One region of the Paenibacillus apii genome, then DNA from elsewhere that is predicted to be linked to it. Evidence: riboswitches for the same ligand, from Rfam matches in the RefSeq annotation. Region 1 holds a riboswitch; the other holds the start of a gene.
The links. Region 1 has a riboswitch for thiamine pyrophosphate ahead of G5B47_RS11780 (thiamine phosphate synthase). Riboswitches for the same ligand answer to the same signal wherever they lie in the genome.
Positions count from the first base shown of each region.

Region 1 (3,958 bases):
TTAAGCCGCGCGTACAGCCGTAACGTATTGCCGCTTCCTTACGGGGCGGTTTTTTTGCGCTTTGGGGGACGGCGCTCTTAGGTTCCTGTCTAGCGTAATGGACAAGCTTCCAAATGAGCTGGTCTTCGGCTGGGCTGGGGCAGGCCTGTTTGAGCCTCCGGCAAATGGTTAATTTAAATATCGTAAAGGGAACGCATAATTGCACATCCCAAAGACATCCTAAGGAAAGTCTGAGCTTTTGCAAACTTTCGAAAGGAGAATGAAAGATGTCCAATAGCAGTCAGCAAACCCAGAAGACGCTGCCACCGCAGCATCAGGACCGTCAACCCGGCCTGGAATCGGAAATGACGCCGCGGCCTAAATATGAGCCGGCGGCATATAAAGCGGCCGGCAAGCTGCTTGGCAAAGCGGCGCTCATTACAGGCGGTGACAGCGGGATCGGCCGCGCGGTTGCCGTGGCTTTTGCCAAGGAGGGGGCCGATGTGGTCATTTCCTATCTGAATGAGCACACTGATGCCGAGGAGACGAAGCGGCAAGTCGAGCAGGAAGGGCGCAAATGCATTCTCATATCCGGCGATATTGGCGTTGAAGCCTTCTGCCAGGATCTCATGAACAAATCGGTGGAGGGTCTTGGCAAGCTGGACATCCTCATCAACAATGCCGCGGAGCAGCATCCGCAGGAAAAGATCGAGGATATTACTTCCGAGCAGTTGGAGCGGACGTTCCGCACGAATATTTTCTCGATGTTCTATTTGACGAAAGCGGCGATGCCTCATTTGAAAGAAGGCTCCACCATAGTCAATACGACATCGATTACGGCATACAGAGGAAACCCTCAACTGCTGGACTATTCGTCAACTAAAGGCGCCATCCTTGCCTTCACTCGCTCGCTTGCCATGAATCTGGCCGACAAAGGCATTCGCGTCAATGCCGTCGCGCCGGGTCCGATCTGGACACCGCTCATTCCGTCCACCTTTGACGAGAAAAAGGTCAGCGAGTTCGGCTCCACCCAGCCGATGAAGCGTCCGGGACAGCCGGAAGAGCTGGCGCCGGCCTATGTCTATCTGGCCTCCGATGATTCGACGTATGTGACCGGCCAGGTTATGCACGTCAATGGCGGCGAAATCGTGAACGGCTAACCGTTCACGCCGTGAAATCAACCGCGTCGGCGGTAGGGTACAAAGCCTCCGGTTCGCTAGTGCGGCCGGGGGTTTTTTTCACGGAAGGGGTATGATGAGAAGGAAGAATATGCTATGCTGTAGAAGATTCATAACCGTATAGCGATTGACACTAGGGGTGCCGCATGGCTGAGACGAACGTGATTGTTCGGACCCTTTGAACCTGATCTGGATTGTACCAGCGTAGGGAAGTGGAGAGTGAATAGCTGCATCCGGGCCTCATCTGAGGTTCGAACCAATCCGCAGTTTTCGGCCGCCTTCCTTCGGAGGGCGGCTTTTTTGGCGCGATTAATGAAATTTGGAAGGAGAGGATGGCTGTGCATGCGGCACTAGATCCCCTTAACCGGCGTTCCACGGCTGCGGGCATTAAAGACAGTGATCCCGAGATTCATCTTATTTCCGGCGGCGGGACGCGGCTGGACAAGTTTCTGCTGATTGCGGAAACGGTCCATTCATGGGTCGATTACATCCATTTGCGAGAGAAAGCATGTACAGCGAATGAGCTGTACCAAGCTGTGAAGGAGATGACACGGCGCGGAGTGCCGCTTGCCAAAATCGTCGTGAACGACCGGCTGGATGTCGCGCTGGCTGCGGGAGCCGGCGGCGTCCAGCTTGCGGGGCACAGCCTTCCTCCTGCAGCCGCCCGTCCGCATGCCCCGGGGCTGCGCATCGGCCGCTCCGTCCATTCTCCAGCAGAGGCGGCTGCCTCCGCGGGCGAAGGGGCGGACTACTGCCTCTACGGGCATGTGTACGCCTCGGCCAGCAAGCCGGGCTTACCCGGCCGGGGCCTGGACCGACTCGCGGAAACCGTCCGGGCCTGCCCGGTTCCGGTCATCGCGATCGGCGGCATTGAGCCGGGAAATGCAGGGCAAGTTCTCTCAACCGGCGCGGCGGGCATTGCCGTGCTCTCGGGCATCTGCGGCGCCGCCGATCCGGCCGCGGCGGCAATGGCTTACCGCGCCGCGGTCCAGGCGGCCCGGCTTGAAAGGAGGTGAAGGCCATGATGCTGTATATCAACGGCAGTGAGACCAGGCTTGACGAAGCATGCGGGACGCTTGCGGATTTGCTGAGCCGTCCCGAATGGAAGGAACGACGGATGATCGTGGAACTGAATGGGATCATCGTGGGCAAGGACGATTACGGGCAGGTCACGCTGGCCGACGGGGACCGTGTCGAGCTGGTGCATTTTGTGGGAGGAGGCTGAGGATGAGGTGATTTCCGCCGGAGAGGACAGATACAGCAGGCAGGAACGCTTTTATGGAATCGGAATCGAGGGCCAGCGAAAGCTTGCCCGGGCGAAGGTGCTCATCATTGGCGCCGGGGCGCTTGGCTCTGCATGCGCGGAGACGATGGTGCGCTCGGGCGTCGGTAAGGTGACGCTTGTGGACCGGGATTATGTGGAGTGGAGCAACCTGCAGCGGCAAAATCTGTACAGCGAGCAGGATGCGGCGGAGCGGATGCCCAAAGCGGTGGCGGCGGCACGCAGGCTGCGCAGCGTCAACTCCTCCGTAAAGGTCGAAGGAATAGTAGCGGATATTACAGCGGAGGAGATCGGCCTCTACACGGGGGATGTAGACCTTATACTCGATGCGGCGGACAATTTCGAGGTGAGGATGATTGTCAATGATATTGCCGCAAGGGACGGCATTCCCTGGATCTACGGCGCCTGCACCGGCAGCTACGGGATTTCCATGACCATTGTCCCCGGGCAGAGCGCCTGCCTGCACTGTCTGCTGGACGGGCTTCCGGCCGGAGGGGATACCTGCGACACGGCGGGTATTATCGGTCCTGCCGTACAGATGACCGCCGCCTATCAGACGGCCGAGGCGCTGAAATGGCTGTCGGGGAACAGCGGTGCACTCCGCGGAACGCTGGTCTCCTTCGACCTCTGGGCGAACCGCCACTCGTCTGTGGATACGGCAAGGCTGAAGCGGGCCGATTGTCCGTCCTGCGGCGACAAGCGGACGTATCCGTATTTGTCGCCGGGCAGCCATTCCAGAACGACCGTGCTCTGCGGGCGGGATACGGTGCAGATTCGCCCGCCAAGTCCGGCGAGACTGGATTTGGAGGAGTGGGAGCGGCGGCTTTCCGCTTACGGCCGGGCCGAGCGCAATCCGTATATGCTTTCACTGACGCTGGAGAAGCACCGTCTGGCGGTCTTTCCCGACGGAAGGGTGCTTGTTCACGGAACGGGAGATCCCGCCGAAGCCCGTTCGCTTTATCACCGCTATTTTGGCTGACCGCTCTATTATCAGGAATGGGAGGATGAAATAATTATGCAGGATGCTTTACATATCGGGGGCAAGGCCCTTTCCAGCCGTTTGTTCATCGGAACCGGCAAATACAACCGTAATACGCTTATACCGGAAGTAATCGCGCGTTCAGGCTCCGAAGTGATTACGGTCGCTCTGCGAAGAGTCGATCCGTCGTCGAACGAGGAGAATATTCTGAGCCATATTCCGCCGCACATGACCCTGCTGCCGAATACTTCCGGCGCGCGTACCGCGGAAGAAGCCGTGCGCATTGCCCGGCTGGCCAGGGCGGCAGGAATGGGGAACTGGGTCAAGATTGAAGTCATCAACGATCAGCGGTACTTGCTGCCCGATAACCTGGAGACAATCCGGGCTACGGAGATTCTGGCCGCCGAAGGCTTTGTCGTTCTTCCTTACATGAGCCCGGACCTTTCCGCGGCGCTGCGGCTGAGAGACGCTGGCGCGGCTGCGGTGATGCCGCTGGGAGCGCCCATCGGAAGCAACCGGGGCCTGCGGACGAAAGAATTG
Region 1 is NZ_JAAKGU010000004.1:338,809-342,766, forward strand. Features, by position in the region: gene G5B47_RS11770 (hypothetical protein) at 1-4, shown strand, start outside; gene G5B47_RS11775 (SDR family oxidoreductase) at 267-1,139, shown strand; TPP riboswitch at 1,283-1,385, shown strand; gene G5B47_RS11780 (thiamine phosphate synthase) at 1,490-2,173, shown strand; gene thiS (sulfur carrier protein ThiS) at 2,179-2,382, shown strand; gene G5B47_RS11790 (ThiF family adenylyltransferase) at 2,390-3,418, shown strand; gene G5B47_RS11795 (thiazole synthase) at 3,455-3,958, shown strand, end outside.

Region 2 (3,958 bases), on a different contig from region 1:
CCAGGGACAGGAGCTGGAGGCACAGCTGAAGCGGGACGGGTTTACCCCGTTTTTTCTGAATAATAAAGAACTGCAGGACGATTATTACGGAGATGGCTACTGTGTCTCGCACGAGAGCATGGAGCGTTCCTATATGCCGTTCGCCGCGCATGTGCTGTTTCCGTACCGGGAGGACAAAGATTCATTCCGCCGCTTTTCCCGGGTGAATGGCCTGAGCTGCCGGATGGAAATGCCGCAGGGCTCGGTACCCTTCCAGGTGCTCTCGACGGATGTGTTCATTTGTCCGTTCCAGCTCGGCTTTCTGACCATACGGACGATGATCGACGACAAGAGGTTTCCGCTCAGCTTCGCTCTGGAGTTCGCCGACCGGTTCCGCTCGCTGGAAAATGTAAAGGAAGCGGACGAGGCATCCCGCATCTTCTGCGGAGAACGGATGTTTAACCAAATGGAGGATTTTATCTTCAAAAATCTGGTGAACGGTCTGGGAGAGTTCCTCGACCAGTCGGAGCTGGACGGGGCTTACTTCGAGACGCTGCCTTTTTTCGTGGATGAGCGGATGATGGTTCAGGCCTTTTACGGATTCGAGGAAGGGGAGAACATCAGCCGCGAAACATGCTACCGGGCTTCCCAGCTTGACGGGATGAAAGCGGACGGACGGCCCTATACGAGCGCGAGCAGCGAAGAATATATCGGGGAATACTGCCGGAAGCACCGGTACGGACGCTGGGGTCCGGATACCTACTACATGACGAACGAACAGACCTTCTGCTGCCTGAGCCGCAGTGATTCCGAAACCGCAGTGAAGCTGGCCAATCAAATGTATGGCGAATATTATTACGGCCTGCTGCTTAGCCTTTTTCACAAGATCGTGCTGCTGAAGCTGTCCAATGTGCACTCGCGGCTGCGGATCGAGCATGATTACGAGGAAATCGAGGATTTGATCTACTATATTAACAAGTTCTCCGCCAAATTTTATTTCCTTGAGCTGATCTCACAGACGCAGGGCCGTGAAATCTTCTTTCAGCTGCGCAAAGTGTACGGCAATGACGCACTGTTCGAGGAAGTGAAGCAGACGCTGGCCGATCTGTTCCAGTATCAGGAGACGTTCCAGGCCAAGCGCCGCGACAACCTGCTGATGATTCTGACGGTATTCACGGTCGTTAGCGGCATTTACGGGATGAATCAGGTCATCGAGGACTTAAAGGGAAACATCGACTGGGGCAAAATGCTTCAGTATTCCGTATTCGAATACATCGCACTGCTCTTGACCTTCTGCGGCATCATCGTCAGCGGCGTTCTGACGCTGCGCGAGCTGCGGAGCGGGATCAAAAGCCGCCGCCGGAAGAAGCTAGAATAGCCGTCAGGCTGGACAATCCCGGAACCTTGCGTCTATAATTACACCGTAAGCAGTAAGAAATACCCGCAAACTTCATACCGCCTTGGGGTGCTGGAATTACGGCCGGCTGAGAGTGTATCCCGCAAGATACTGACCCTTATACCTGATCTGGATAATGCCAGCGTAGGAAAGTCCAAAAGCGTGTGGTCCCGATAGACCGCCGCCGTTATGCACTCCGCAGCGTCCCGAATATTCAGGGACGCTTTTTTGGCTTTGTTTCTTGGCACCAAGGAGAGAACGCAAATTTCCGGGTCCGCCGGCCGGTCCCGCAATTTGCGGATCAGTTATCATGAAGACGGGAATACCCGCCGCTTCGGGCTTCGCCGCCCGGGATGGCAATACAAAGGAGAGACGATATAATGGGAGTCAAAAAATGGTTAACACTGTCCCTGGCCAGCTTGCTCATCCTGACGGCAGCAGGCTGCGGCGGCAATAATTCGGGAGGAAACGCCGGCGGCGCTCAGGGAACCCCTGCTTCTGCATCGCCGGAGGCATCGGCTTCCGCCGAAAGCTCGCCCAAAGCGGCGACGCCGGTAAAGGTCGCGCTCGACTGGACGCCGAACACGAACCACACCGGGCTGTATGTTGCCAAAGAGCTCGGCTACTACGCGGAAGAAGGCCTTGACGTTGAGATTGTGCAGCCGGGAGCGGCGGGCGCGGATACGATGGTCACCTCGGGAGAAGCCGCCTTTGGCGTCGGCGCGCAGGACAGTCTGACGCTGGCCCGCATTCAGGGCGTTCCGCTCGTATCTATCGCGGCGATTATCCAGCATAACACGTCGGGCTTTGCGGCTCCGGTTGACCGGGGCATCAAGTCGCCGAAGAATTTTGAAGGCAAAACCTACGGCGGCTGGGGATCGCCGGTCGAAGAAGCTTCCATGAAGGCGATTATGGACCCGGTTGGCGGCGATGTGAAGAAGGTCAAGCAGGTCACGATCGGCGAGGCCGATTATTTTACGGCCGTTAAGCGCGACATTGACTTTGCCTGGATCTTCTACGCCTGGACCGGTATTGAGGCGAAGCTGCGCGGTGAGCCGCTCGATATGCTCTATTTGAAGGATTACGCGCCACAGCTCGATTACTACACGCCGGTGCTGACGACAAGCGAGAAAGAAATCGCCGAGAATCCCGAGGTGGTTAAAGCCTTTTTGAAGGCGACATCCAAGGGGTATCAATACGCAATCGACCATCCGAAAGAGGCTGCCGATATTCTGATCAAGGCGGTTCCCGATCTGGACCCTAAGCTTGTTCAGGCCAGCCAGGAATGGCTCAGCCCGAAATACAAGGACGATGCTGCCCGGTGGGGCGAGCAGAAAGCCTCTGTATGGAAAGATTACGCCGATTGGATGTACGGGCTGAAGCTGCTGGAGAAGCCGCTTGAGGCCGACAAGGCGTTCACGAACGATTTTTTGCCGGACGGGCAGTAAGCTTAATAGAGTTAAAATCTTGATTCACGGGGTTCACCATTAACGGTATGAAAGTATTAAGGTCATGAAAATATCAACGTCATGAAAGGATGATAGGCAATGGCAAGCACGCTGCTGAGCATTCAGGTAATTCCGAAGACGCCGGGAGGCGAGGATGTAATTCCTTATGTGGACAAGGCGATTGAGGTCATTCAGCGCTCCGGTGTGAAGCATCAGGTGAACGCACTGGAGACGACGATGGAAGGCGAGCTCGCCGACCTGCTCGAAATTGTCCGGGAGATGCAGGAGGCGCTGATCGAAGCAGGCTGCCCCAGCGTGATCTCGCAAGTGAAGATCGCCCATAACCCGGGCGGAATCAGCATGGACAAGCTGACGGAGAAATACCGCCCGTGAGCTCCCGTTGGAGACAAATCTGGCCGCCCTTTGTGGCGGTCCTCTTGTTTTTGGCGGTCTGGCAGGTGTCGGTCTCCTGGTTCCATGTGGAAAAATGGATGCTGCCCGCTCCCTCCGACATTTGGCGGGAAGGCATGGCCAGCGCTTCTTCCCTTAAAGGGCATACGCTTGCGACGCTGCGGCTCACGCTGATCGGCTTTCCGCTCGGGGTAGCGGCGGGGCTGATCTGCGCCGTGCTGCTGCATATTGTGCCTTGGACGGCCCGCGCGCTGTACCCGCTGCTGATCCTGAGCCAGAACGTGCCGGTGATCGCGCTGGGTCCGCTGCTGGTCATCTGGTTCGGCTTCGGGCAGCTGCCTAAGATTATTCTCATCGTTCTGGTGTGCTTCTTCCCCGTGGCGGTCGCGGGCCTGAGCGGGCTGGCCCAGACCGACCGCATGATGCTTCAATTCATGAAGATGGCGGGCGCCGCGAGGCGGCATATCTTCACCAAGCTGGAGCTGCCCCATGCGCTGCCCTCGCTGTTCTCCGGCATCAAAATATCCGCCGCCTACGCCGTAACGGGCGCTGTGGTCGCGGAGCTAATCGGCGGGAATCAGGGGCTCGGCTACTATATGCAGATCCAGAAATCGGCGTACCGCACGGACCGGATGTTCGTCGCCATTATTCTAAGCGTGCTGCTGAGCCTGCTGCTGTTCGCCGCCGTTGTCCTGCTGGAGAGATGGCTCGTCCGCTGGAAGCC
Region 2 is NZ_JAAKGU010000013.1:135,574-139,531, reverse strand. Features, by position in the region: gene G5B47_RS22075 (hypothetical protein) at 1-1,357, shown strand, start outside; TPP riboswitch at 1,431-1,543, shown strand; gene G5B47_RS22070 (ABC transporter substrate-binding protein) at 1,756-2,823, shown strand; gene G5B47_RS22065 (thiamine-binding protein) at 2,923-3,216, shown strand; gene G5B47_RS22060 (ABC transporter permease) at 3,213-3,958, shown strand, end outside.
Region 2: another riboswitch for thiamine pyrophosphate. It lies ahead of G5B47_RS22070 (ABC transporter substrate-binding protein); the one in region 1 lies ahead of G5B47_RS11780 (thiamine phosphate synthase).